One region of the Alteromonas sp. BL110 genome, then DNA from elsewhere that is predicted to be linked to it. Evidence: predicted binding sites of a transcription regulator. Region 1 holds the regulator's gene; the other holds the start of a gene.

What was found. Region 1 encodes LexA, which represses DNA repair genes until DNA is damaged. Its sites were predicted from a motif close to TACTGTATNNNNATACAGTA; they were not measured.
Region 2: recN (DNA repair protein RecN) is a predicted target of LexA. The motif match lies at 3,895-3,914, and genes of this name have one in related genera.

The regions. Positions count from the first base shown of each region.
Region 1 is NZ_CP031967.1:1,820,893-1,827,465, reverse strand. It holds gene ctaD (cytochrome c oxidase subunit I) at 133-1,791, opposite strand; gene coxB (cytochrome c oxidase subunit II) at 1,802-2,965, opposite strand; gene lexA (transcriptional repressor LexA) at 3,548-4,174, opposite strand; gene D1814_RS07930 (sensor domain-containing diguanylate cyclase) at 4,428-6,573, opposite strand, start outside.
Region 2 is NZ_CP031967.1:239,492-246,064, reverse strand. It holds gene D1814_RS01065 (DUF445 domain-containing protein) at 1-804, shown strand, start outside; gene tmpT (thiopurine S-methyltransferase) at 929-1,582, opposite strand; gene D1814_RS01055 (outer membrane protein assembly factor BamE) at 1,688-2,044, opposite strand; gene recN (DNA repair protein RecN) at 2,169-3,854, opposite strand; gene dps (DNA starvation/stationary phase protection protein Dps) at 4,255-4,764, opposite strand; gene nadK (NAD(+) kinase) at 5,019-5,894, opposite strand; gene D1814_RS01035 (iron-containing alcohol dehydrogenase) at 6,222-6,573, shown strand, end outside.

The sequences.
Region 1 (6,573 bases):
TTCAAAGATGGATGTTGGTAAACGTTCGCATAACCGCTTATCTACTCCACCGTCAGCAATGTGTGAAAGTCATTCATACCGCTGCTGCCTAGCCTTTTACAAGAATGACTAATTCACAAACCCCACCTATCGTTACTTCACGACAGGCGGTGTTTCAAACGTGTGATAAGGAGCAGGTGATGGAATTTCCCATTCCAACCCTTCTGCGCCATCCCAAACTTGCGCCGATACCGCTTCACCCTGCTTTTTGCACGCTTTTATAAGCAGAGCAAGGAAGATAAGCTGAGATAAACCGAAAGCGAAACCACCTAAGCTTATCCATTTATTGAAATCAGCAAACTGTAATGCATAGTCAGGAATACGACGTGGCATACCTGCCAAACCAACAAAGTGCATAGGGAAGAACAAGACATTTACCGATACTAAAGAGCACCAGAAATGCCATTTAGCTAAAGTGGTGTCGTACATTTTGCCTGTCCATTTAGGCAGCCAGTAATACACGGCTGCTATAATAGAAAAGACTGCGCCTGTTACTAGAACATAGTGGAAATGAGCCACAACGAAATACGTGTCGTGGTACTGGAAGTCCACAGGTGTTATCGCCAGCATTAGCCCTGACAACCCACCAATGGTGAACAGCACAATAAAGGCAATAGCGAACATCATTGGCATTTCAAAGCTTAGTGAACCGCGCCACATGGTTGCTACCCAGTTAAACACTTTCACACCAGTAGGTACCGAGATAAGCATGGTGGCAAACATAAAAAACATTTCCATGTATACCGGCATGCCCGTGGTAAACATATGGTGAGCCCACACCACAAAAGAAAGCAGCGCGATAGACGCTGTGGCGTAAACCATAGACGCATAGCCAAAGAGTTGCTTTCTGGAAAAGGTAGGAACAATTTGCGAGATAATGCCAAAAGCAGGCAAAATCATAATGTACACTTCAGGGTGCCCGAAGAACCAGAAAATATGCTGGAACATAACCGGGTCGCCGCCACCTGCAGCATCAAAGAAGCTGGTTCCGAAGAACTTGTCCGTTAATACCATGGTCACCGCACCGGCGAGCACCGGCATTACCGCAATAAGCAGAAATGCAGTGATAAGCCACGTCCACACAAATAGTGGCATTTTCATCCAGGTCATGCCCGGTGCACGCATATTGAAAATAGTCACTATCACGTTAATCGCGCCCATAATGGATGAAATACCCATAATGTGAACAGAGAACACGAAAAGGGCCGTTGAATCTCCACTATAGGTCGTTGAGAGCGGCGCGTAGAATGTCCAACCGAAGGCAGGGCCGCCACCTTCCATAAATAGCGAGCTAAGCAGAATCAAAAAGGCGCCAGGTAGAATCCAGAAGCTCCAGTTATTCATGCGCGGTAACGCCATATCTGGGGCGCCGATCATCATTGGAATAAGCCAGTTCGCGAGCCCAGTAAAAGCAGGCATAACAGCACCAAATACCATGATGAGTCCGTGTACCGTGGTCATTTGATTAAAAAAGTTTGGCTCAACAATTTGTAAACCGGGTTGAAACAGTTCAGCACGGATCACCATGGCCATCGCGCCACCAACTAAAAACATAATAAAGGCAAACCACAGATAGAGTGTGCCTATGTCTTTATGGTTAGTGGTAAACAGCCAGCGCGTTATTCCTTTAGGAATATGGTCGTGGTGTTCATGATCATCATGTAGATGATCGCCCTGTGAGTGACCACCATTTACTTGACCAATGTGAGTCGCAGAGGTATCTGGCGAAATAACTTCAGTTGCTTTGCTCATTTGTCTGCTCCTAGTTTCCGTTTGCCACTGCATTAACGTCTTTGGCTTGAACCATATCGCCAGTGTTATTGCCCCACGCATTGCGCTCGTAAGTGACAACCGCAGCAATTTCTTTAAGGCTCAGCATTTTGCTAAACGCCTGCATAGCTGTACCCGCCTTACCATGTAGGACAATGTCGATGTGACCTTGCTGATCTTCTAACGCCATCTTGCTACCTTTAAGTGCTGGGAATACGCCCGGTAGCCCCTCACCATTTGGCATATGGCACGCTGCACACGTGGCGTTGTAAACGCGCTCGCCTTCTTTCATTAATTCATCCATCGACATATTCATTGAAAGTAGGCGCTGCTCTTCTTCTTTCGCTTTACGCACAATTTCTTCTTGTTCGCCCATCCATTTATCAAACTCAGCGGGCTCTTTAGCGATAACCACTACTGGCATGTAGCCATGGTCTTTACCACATAGCTCTGCGCATTGACCGCGATAAACGCCAGGTTCATTGACCTTGGCCCAAGACTCATTAATAAAGCCTGGGTTGGCATCTTTTTTCACGGCAAAGTCAGGAACCCACCACGAATGAATAACGTCATCTGAAGTAATGAGAAAACGTACTTTCTTACCAGTTGGAATAACTAACGGGCGGTCAACTTCTAGTAAGTAGTTGTCGGTTTTCTGAAACTTATTTTCTATTTGCTCGCGCTGAGTAGCTAGCAGAGAGTAAAATTCGACGTCGCTATCCATGTACTTGTAGTGCCACTTCCACTGAGAGCCTGTGACTAACACTGTCATGTCAGGCTCAGACGTGTCTTCCATTGCAATAAGCGTGTTCGCTGCAGGCACAGCCATAAAGATAAGAATAAGAAAAGGGATAACGGTCCACGCTATTTCAACCTTCACATTCTCATGAAAATTGGCAGGCTTAGCGCCGCGAGACTTCCGATGCAGATACATTGACGCAAACATAACCCCAAACACGACGACCGCGATCCCTACACAAATAAAGAACATCAGCATATGCAGGTCATAAACCTGCCCGCTGATGTCGGTAGCACCGCGTCTTAGATTAAGTGAAGAGGCTTCTTCACTAACTTCTTGCGCAAGAAGCAACGGGGAAAAAAGCAAAAACGGTATTGTTGAACACCATTTTGCGAAAACGGTCGTTAGTTGTTTCACTCAGCACCTCCGTAATAGCAAGACCAAAAACGCTGATAATTTTGCGCGATGCCCTACCAAATGGTTTGCGAACGATTGACCCATCACCTCAACTTGTAAAACAAATTTAGAGTCATTGTTATTATTTTGTTAATCTCTGTATAAGAATTGCGCAATAATGCCGTGCCGTCTAGTCTTTTCTATTAAAAATTTAATGAAAAGGTTAATTTTTAACCATTTCATGTGGCAGGCTTACGTTACAAATTCTGTAGAGTAGGTATGAGGCGTGCTGGCGGCGGTTAAGAAATCAAACGCGCATTTTGAACGGGATGTTGATAAGGATGAAGCTTTATTTGGTCATAAAATCAACAGCTAACACATCATTGAATGTGTTTTTCAAACAAACTTTCAAATAATAGATACGTTTTAAACGTTTCATTCAGAGACTAAATAGCGCTTACCTTTTACATAAAAGTTATCTCAAATGCTATAGTCTTGAACCTTACTAACAGAGGCTAACATAAGAAAACTGGCTAAAATGTACCATTAAAAGGCATAAAAAAAGCGGCTATTACGCCGCTTTCAGTTGAACATGCCAAAACCTTACATCCAGTCGGCGTTTCTTATAACACCCACAGCAATACCTTCTATCGCAAAAGGCTCATTGGCAAGGTCTACTTTAATTGGCGAAAACTCTTCGTTTTCGGCATGAAGTAAGACCTCACGACCGCGTTTCTCTAAACGCTTAACCGTAACGTCTTCATCCACCCGCGCTACAACTACCTGGCCGTTGTGAACATCAGTGGTGCGATGCACGGCAAGAAGGTCGCCATCTAAAATACCAATGTCTTTCATACTCATACCATTCACACGAAGTAAAAAGTCGGCCTGAGGCTGAAACAAAGCAGGATCGACCTTGTAGTGGGATTCTACATGCTCTTGCGCCAAAATTGGCTCACCCGCAGCCACGCGCCCGATGAGCGGCAAACCTTCTTCTTCTGGTGCATTATCCTCAAGAGGGATATTGAGCTTAATACCACGGGAGGTACCAGGCAGGATTTCGATTACGCCTTTACGCGCCAAGGCTTTCAAATGTTCTTCTGCTGCGTTGGCAGAACGAAAACCAAGTTGACGAGCAATTTCCGCACGCGTTGGCGGCATCCCCGTTTCTTGCATGGTTGTTTTGATAAGTTCTAAAACTTCAGTTTGTCGAGCTGTGAGTGGGCGCATAAAAGACCTGTCTGTTCATACAGTTCCTGTAAGTATATACACCTAAAAACAAATAACAAGCACTTGCCACGTCTTTTGCCATACGCAAGCGTATAAAGTAATTGCAGTGCTCTTATTTCGCAAGAAGAGTTATATCTGGGCTACCTATTCTTAGCTTCAACTTTTCTTCGCTGTTTTCGCGGTAACGCATGCAATTTATTGATACGATTGTGGGGCTTAGCTTCGCCCGACTTCGCAAATCAGATGACAAAACTTATTGTGACTCCTCCTCCCATACTACTTGATTTCGGCCTTGCTCTTTCGCTTTGTAAAGGCATTTGTCTGCCGTCGATAAAAGCGCGCTAAAATCTGCGCCATAGGTGTTATCTATAAAGGTTGCACCAATACTAATTGAAAGCTTAATTGTGTCGGTTTTGTAGGTAACAACGCTTTCTTCAACAGCTATACGAAGCGCTTCTAGCTGTGTGTTAATTTCTTGCTTATTTTTACCCAACCTCACGATAGCAAACTCTTCACCTCCAAGCCTGGCCACCACATTGGGTGCGTTGTTTTGTTTAGCTATTTTCCTTGCAACTGTAATAAGCGCTTGGTCACCCGCATCATGTCCATAGGTGTCGTTTACCTTCTTAAAGTAATCAATATCAACAATAGCAACGCATGCGCTAAAATGCTGTTTTGAAAATGCGATGCATTCATCAATAAATGCTCTACGGTTATATAAGCCAGTCAATGAGTCAGTCATAGCTAGTTGTCGAAGCTTTTCTTCTGCAACAGCACGAGCTTCTTCTAATTCTACCGCATAGAAAAGACCTGCTAATGCATCTAATAAAGGCTGTATAAATTTCGCATCTTCCACCGTGTAGGGCTCAAATTTATTGGCTAAGCCAATCATGCCCACCACTCTATCTTTGACCTTTATAGGCAGCCCTAAAAATCGACTAATACGAGGATGTCCCTGTGGCACCCCTTTTGAGTTTGGATGACTCCCTGAGGTATTACTTATCGTTACCTCTCCGGTTAATATTGTGGTACCGAAAAGATTATCAAAGCTACTGAAATACAAGTTTCGCTTTTTATACTCGTTGTATTGCGTAAAGCTGCTGCTGTCCCACACTATTTCAGAAATGGCATGAATAAACAGCTTCGAGGCATCACCTTCGCCTTTCATTTGCCCTATGAAAGCAAACTGACTATCTGAAATATCAATAAGCTCAGGCAATACTGTTTGGCAGGCCATGGTTAAATCGTTGTTCTGAAGGTAAGAGGCACGGGTCTTATTGATAAACTGAAGTAGCTGGGTTTTCTTTATCTCATGAAGTTCACTTTCCATTCTCTGCGTAATGTCGCGATGAATGCCAGCAACGCGAATAGCCTTACCCGCGACGTCAAATTCGACAGTTTTCCCGTAGGTTTCAACCCAAATCCACGAGCCGTTAGTATGTTTCATGCGAAAAGTGGTATTGAAAACCTTGCTCTCACCTGTAATGTGTTCGTTTAATTGCTTTTCTACTTTTACATAGTCCGCAGGGTGAATTAACTGCCTGAAAAAGCGAGAGCTGGTGTCATAGTACTCATATTCAAGACCGACGATATCACACCAACGTTTGTTGACTTGGTTTACATCAGCGGCCAAATTCCAATCCCATGTTCCCAACTCGGAGGCTTCCAATAGCAGTCGCATGCGTTGATTCGTTTTGTGCAGTTTGTCTTCAACATATTTTTGATCGCTGGTATCGAAAAGAAAGGCTTGCACTGAATACAGCATCCCGTCCTCCCGAAAGCTCGCCGTAGAAATCATACTTACCCAAATAGTCCGCGTAGGGGTGGCTATTTGAAGGCGGCATGAATGGGTTTCCACACCTTCTATGTGCGCCTGCATAGCAAAAGTAAAGTCGCTTTCAGCTTCTTGAGTTAGGACATCGCCAAGCTCGACAGCGCCGCTGAGTAAGTCTTGTGCCGATATACCCAATACACGCTCACTGTTTTGAGAAATATGAACTAGCCGTAGTGACGTAGTATTGCGCCAAGTCGCCAACACTATAGGGGACTTTTCAATTAAACCATGTTCACGCTTAAGTGCTTCATGCTCTTTAGAAAGAGAAATATGCTGGCTAACAAGCGCGCCAATCCTGTTTAGGACTTCTAAATGTTTAGCATCGATTTCACGAGGTACAGTATCGATTAGACATACCGCGCCAATAATCTGCTCATTGATTTCAATGGGAGTTCCTGCATAAAAGCAGATGTGCGGCTCACCCGTCACTAGTGGATTATCTTTAAACCTGGGGTCTTCATGTGCATTGTTAACCACAACTTGTTCGCGTTCTTCCACAACATGACTACAAAACGCATGCTCACGGCTCACTTTAGAAAGTGTAGTTCCATATCGCGCTTTGAAT
Region 2 (6,573 bases), 1.6 Mb from region 1:
AAAACAGTGCAGAAGGGTATTAACCAACTAGACCTTAGGCAGCTGATGGCAACCTCGCTAAGCGCTGTGACGAAAGAGCGCCAACACCAAGTTGTCCTTGATAGGGTATTAGGGAAATTAGCCAAACTGCTTGCAGAGCCAGAAACTCAGATTTATATAGCAGATACGTTAGTTGTTTGGTTAAAAACTGAGTACAGCCGCATCGAAAAACTATTGCCGTCTAGCTGGCTAAGCGAACAGGGTGCACTCATTGCTGTTAAAGCGGTTTCTAGTATTTTAGAAGATATATACGAAGATGAGCATCACCCCATTCGCCATGCCTTTGATGAGCAGGTTCACGAATTCTTGTACGAATTACAGCACAGCCCATTAATGGAAAAAAAGGTAAACAGCTATCGCGAAAAAATCATCAATGACCCGGCATTAAATACCTATGTTCAGCAGTCATGGGCCAAATTCCATCAATGGCTTTTAAGGTCGCTTGAAGAGCAAAATGGCAAGGCAGAAACAAAGGTGTCTGGCCTTATGAAAGATTTGGGCACAACGTTAACGCAGGACAGTGAGTTAGCAAAAGCGTTTAATAAGCATATTGGTGAAGCGGCGAAATACATGGCGCCAGAATTGGCTGAATTTCTAACCCGTCACATACGCGACACAATTAATAGTTGGGATGAGCGCGAGATGGCGGAGCAGGTAGAGCTAAATATCGGTCGTGACCTTCAAAAAGTGCGAATTAATGGCACCATCGTCGGTGGTTTAATAGGTGCGATACTGTTTGGGGTCGAGGCATTGCTAGGACTATAGACGCTGCCTTTAGCAACATTATTGGCAATGCAAGCAGAAGGGGGCAACCGAATTTGCCATTTGAATTCGAAGTGATTGCTTGGTTCAGAGGCTATATACCTGCAACGGAAGGCAGCAATAAGGCCTACTTTGCTGTTAGTGCAAATACCAAGTTATCGGCGTCTACTTTGCCTTTTAAGCCGCCTTTAAGCATTGAACGCTCTAACCTTTTAATGTGGTAGTCGCCAGAGTAAAGTAAATCAACGGTTTTCTCGTTTACGCTAAATGGAGGGCCAGCCATTTCATTCTGGTCATACTCGAATGAAATAATTAGCTGAGGCGCGCATTGAGTAATAGCAATTAGGTGTGCAGCGTATTGCTCGCGAAGGGGGCTAGGCAATGCAACCAAAGCTGCTCTATCGTAAACCCCCGAAACATTACCAAGGTCGCTTGATGTGAGTTTAAAAATATCGCCCACGAATACGGTTAAGCCGTCTTTGGTGTAAGCCTTACCCTTTGCAGTGGTAGTAACGTTAGGCTCGGCACCAAGCTCTTCAAATAGCTGTATGATAGCCACTTCACTCAGTTCAGCACCTACCACCTCACAACCTTGAGAAAGCAACCAGCCGATGTCACGGGTTTTCCCACATAGCGGAACAAATATACGTTTCAAAGCCGAGTTAGCGCTTTCGTCGTCAAGCAGAAAAGACGCATACTTAACGAGAAGCGCGTTGCCTTCGGTTTCATGAAATCCAATTTCGTTCTTTTGCCATTTACTATGCCAAAAACTGTGTTCCATATAGGCCTCAATCAGGTAAGTGATGTAACTCGAAAAATAGGCGTTGTTACCAAGGGTATTAGAAACTAAAAAGGTAGCGTCAAGACGCTACCTTTTTAAATATGATTAGTTATCAAGCGGGGTGTTGAAGTCTTCAGATAACTCGAAGTCACCTTCAACCGTGGTGACTTTGTTATCTACGAAGTTTATCACCATTCGCTTTTGAAAATCTTTACCACGCTTTTCCATACCGCGTTTCATATCGTAAACGTAGTACCAAGTGTCATCGTCGAACGAGTCTTGAACAACAGGATTACCTAATACATAAATAACCTGTTCTTTTGTCATTCCAACGCGAAGCTTTTCTACGTCTCTTTGATCAAGGAAATTTCCTTGAGGAACGTCGATCCGATATATCCAGTTCGAACAAGCGGTTGATGTAAGTGAGATACCAAGAATTACTAATAGGTGTTGCAACTTCATGCGTTAATTTGTCCACTATTGCCTTTGTTAGTGCCAACAAAATTCGCGAAGGCGAATTTCGAGACTGTTTTATTGCAAGCGCGAAGGCATGCTACATTGACAACTATGACCAATCAACTGCATTTTAGTTCGATGCTGCGCTTTTAAGCAGTTCTTTTGCATTTGCTAAGGCCGATTTGGTTACTTTGTCACCAGCTAGCAATCTCGCTAGCTCATCAATACGGTCTTGCTTAGTAAGCGGTAGCATTTGCGTTTCTGTGCTCTCCCCATCAGTAAGCTTAGTGACGAAAAGCTGGTTATGCGCCTGCGCAGCTACTTGTGGTAAATGCGTTACACACATAACTTGTGACTGCTTGCCCAATTTGCGTAATAGGCCACCAACGATAGACGCAGTTGGCCCGCTGATACCCGTATCTACCTCATCGAAAATCATGGTGGGCGTGGCGTGGTTGTCACTTGCAATTACCTGGATAGCTAGCCCTATACGCGACAGTTCACCACCAGACACCACTTTTTCTAACTTGTCTGCATCCTGTCCAGGGTTGGTAGATACTTTGAATTCGACAGTATCAAGACCTGTACTAACTGGCTTCTTAAGCTCATCGTACTGAATTTGAATGTCTACTTTTGCATGAGGCATATTCATTTGACGTATCTGAGCTTCAATATCTCTACTTAACTTACCTGCAGCACGTTGCCTACTTTCAGACAACCCTTTGGTCGCAGTTAGGTACGTTGCTCTCGCTTCTTCTACTTCACCTTCAAGTGTCCCTAACAGCGTTTCTTGTTCAGATAATGAATTGAATTCGGCAGCTAATTCTTGATGGTATTGATATAGCCCTTCTGGCATCACATTGTGTTTGCGCGCAAGTTCCATCGCCTTAGCATAGCGCGCCTCAACTTGCTGAAGGCGAAACGGATCGATCTCTAACTGATCGCAGTAGCTACGCAGCTCCCCCGCAGCTTCTTCTACTTGAATTGCTGCGTCGTTTAATAACGCTATCATAGGCGTTAAGCTTGCATCGTGGGCTTCTAATTCACCTAAGCGCTCAATGCTGCTTTGAATCACTGATAATGCGTTGCCTTCGTCGCTCTCATATAGGTTGTACACACTAGTCTGCGCTTGTTCTAAAAGACTTTGACCATTGCTCAATCGCTTGTGTTCTATTTCTAACTCTTCGAACTCGCCCTCTTCAATAGCAAACTCATCAAGTTCTTGAACCTGATAGGTTAACAGCTGAATTCTATCTTCACGCTGTTGAGCTTGCTCTTGAAGTGCCTTTAGTGTGCGTTGTTTATCACGCCAAATTGAGTAAGTTTCTGTAACTTGCGTTAACAATTCATCATGCTTAGCGTAGCCATCAACCAGTTCTCTTTGGTAATCTTCTTTCAACAGTTGAAGATGGGTGTTTTGACCATGAATGGCCAACAAATACTTGCCTAAGCCTTTCAACTGCTGAAGTGAAGCGGGAATACCATTGATAAACGCTTTTGAACGACCTTCCTTAGAGATAACTCTGCGAATAAAGCAGCTATTCTCATCCTCATCTGAGGTGAGCTCATGTTCATCGAGAAAGGCTTTAGCTAATGTGTTATCGCTCAAAGAAAAATGTGCGATGATCTCAGCTTTCGTACTGTCTTTACGCACGGCGTTTGCGTCGGCACGTTCACCTAAGCACAAGCTTAACGCATCAATAGCGATTGATTTACCTGCGCCGGTTTCACCGGTTATTGCAGTAAGCCCGTTTTCCAGTTGAACCGATAATTGTTTTACAACAGCAAAATTAGAAATAGAAAGATGCGCTAACATAACCACACTCGAAAAAGTTGAACATGATGATATATACAGTAACTGATAATATATACAGTATTTTGGCCATGTAAAGTTAAGTCGAGAAAAAATTACGCTAAAATGAAGGTGTATAATAATAAATGTTGTTAAATCAGTGGTTTGTGTTTGGTGTGTTAGTGGGGTTATTAGTAACTCGGTAAAGAGAGAATAAACCGGTCGCGTGTTTTACAGAAATTTATACAGTACTAAGTTAGATAAAATATTAATAGCAAATAGGTTTGTAGCCCAGTACGCTATTCTACTCTTGTGTTTATTAAAACCAAACAGCAAAAAGGAGAGCCTAAGCTCTCCTTTAGAATCCTAACTTTAATCAATTCACAGATAGTTAGGTGTCTATCTAAAATTCAATAATTAACGCTTATTGCTGCAATTCACCGCTTCCAGATTCAATGTGCGCACGGACAAACCACTGAAATTGTTCTAAGTCTGCCAGCTGGCCGGTGATCATATCTTCTGATACTGGGTCAATCTCGCCAAGAAGTTCTAGCGCTTTTCTGTGGTCGCCGTTAACGCCATCATACACAGCATCTAAAGCTTTAAGGTGGTCAAGTACTAAACCCTTACCTAATTCATAATCTTTCCAGCTACGACCGTCTACAATTGCTTTAGGTGTGCCTTTAGGTACGCCGCCTAATGTGGCAATACGTTCGGCAATGGTGTCGGTCATTTCGCGTACTGTATCTACCTGTGGGTCTAGCATTTCATGCACGCCAATAAAATTTGGACCTACCACATTCCAGTGAATGTGCTTTAAGGTTAACTGTAAATCTAATAGTGCAACCAATCGCTGATCCAATACCTTAATTGTTTTGGCAGCAGCATCGTTGTCCATTCCCGGGGCTGTAAATTTGATATTGGTGTTACTCATGATATCTCCTATTGAATGCAAATAAATCAGCACGATGAAAAACATCGAAAGGGTCAAAGTCTCGCTAACCCTGTGCCAACAACTTAGTTCAACGGTTGCAACGGGTATGCCGAAATCTGAGACTTTTATAAGTACGCGTTTTTAATAGAAAAATATGAAGAGATTAAAAAATCTTTATTTTTCAAGCCTGTAGCATTCAAGAAAAAGCTACAGGCTAGTGTAATAAATGCACATTAGATAACATGAATGGGGGGCTAGTAAAGTTTACTGCCCCAACCCAACTTTTTGCGAAGTACGTTGAAATAGCTGTAGCCCTTGGGGTGAACTAAATGAAGCTTATCTACGCTCTTATTAATGCGGATTTCATCGCCGGGTAACACAGGTAGAACAATGTGGCTATCGCAGCTCACTTGTAACGAGTCACTGTTTACCTTTGATACTTTCATCGATACCTGACTGTCTGCATCAACAACAATGGGACGACTGCTCAATGTGTGAGGAAACATAGGTACCAAGGTAAGTGCATCTAGCGTTGGCATGATGATGGGACCGCCTGCGGATAAAGAGTAAGCTGTAGAGCCTGTAGGTGTGGCGACAATTAATCCATCGCTACGCTGACTAAATACAAATTGCTCATCGATATAAATTTCAAATTCCATCATGTGGGCAACTTTACCGTGGTGCAGCACCACTTCGTTTACGGCAGAGTTGTTACTTTTGAGCTTTTCGTGCCGATAAACTTCGACTTCAAGTAAGAAGCGCTCTTCAACCACGCATTCACCATTAAAGATAAGGTCAAGCTGTTGAACAATATCATCAGGGTGAATGTCTGTTAAAAAGCCGAGGTTACCTCGGTTTACGCCCACAACATGAATGTCAAAGCGAGCGAGTACGCGCGCAGCACCTAGCATGCTGCCGTCACCACCTACTACAACGGCAAGGTCAGCCTCTTTACCAATAGTAACAAGGTTACAGCTTTTGAGGTTTTCAGTTTCAAGCTCTTCAGCAATATTTTCCTCAACCAATAGTTTGCAGCCTTTTGCCAAAAGAAATTCGGCAAGAATATTCAAACTGTCATGAGTTGCAGCGTGCTGAGGTTTTCCAATTAAAGCAACGGTTTGATAGGGCATGGAATGCTAATGTCCTTTCATTTCCAATGGTCGGACATTAGCACAGGTATTTTGCAAAAGAAAAGCGTAAAACGTTGCAGAGCACCAGGTTTAGCGATCTTCTAACCGATTATAGTCGAGAAGGCCTCCTTCAATAGAGTAGTGTTCCCTGAACCATTGAATCACTTTGTCGTGAAAGGCCAAAAAAGTTTGTGGGTTGTTCGGCTTACGTTAATAACGTTGAAAAGGTGCTCGGATTGAGGCAAAGAGATAACATTATTTTTACATTGTCATTGCTTTAGACATCTCGGCAGGTATGCTGGAGAAAAGCAATCACAGGAGGGAAGCATGTCTCATCAAATTATTTTGCCTAGAGTGATGCATATAGGGAAGGGCGCGAGTCAGCGGGTGGCTGAAACGCTCAAAGGCCTTAACTGTCGCAAACCGTTATTGGTTACCGATAAGGTGATGGTTGAATTGGGATATAGCGCTGCCATAGTGCAAGTGCTAAAAGAGGCTGGAATCAGCGCAGATGTATTCTCAGAGACGGTACCAGAACCAACAGTAAAATCGATTAACCGAGGTGTGGATGCATTTAAAGCTGACGATTATGACAGTATTATCGCCTTAGGTGGCGGAAGCCCTATCGATAGCGCAAAAGCCATTGCCATATTGGGCAAATATGGCGGCGAAATGCGAG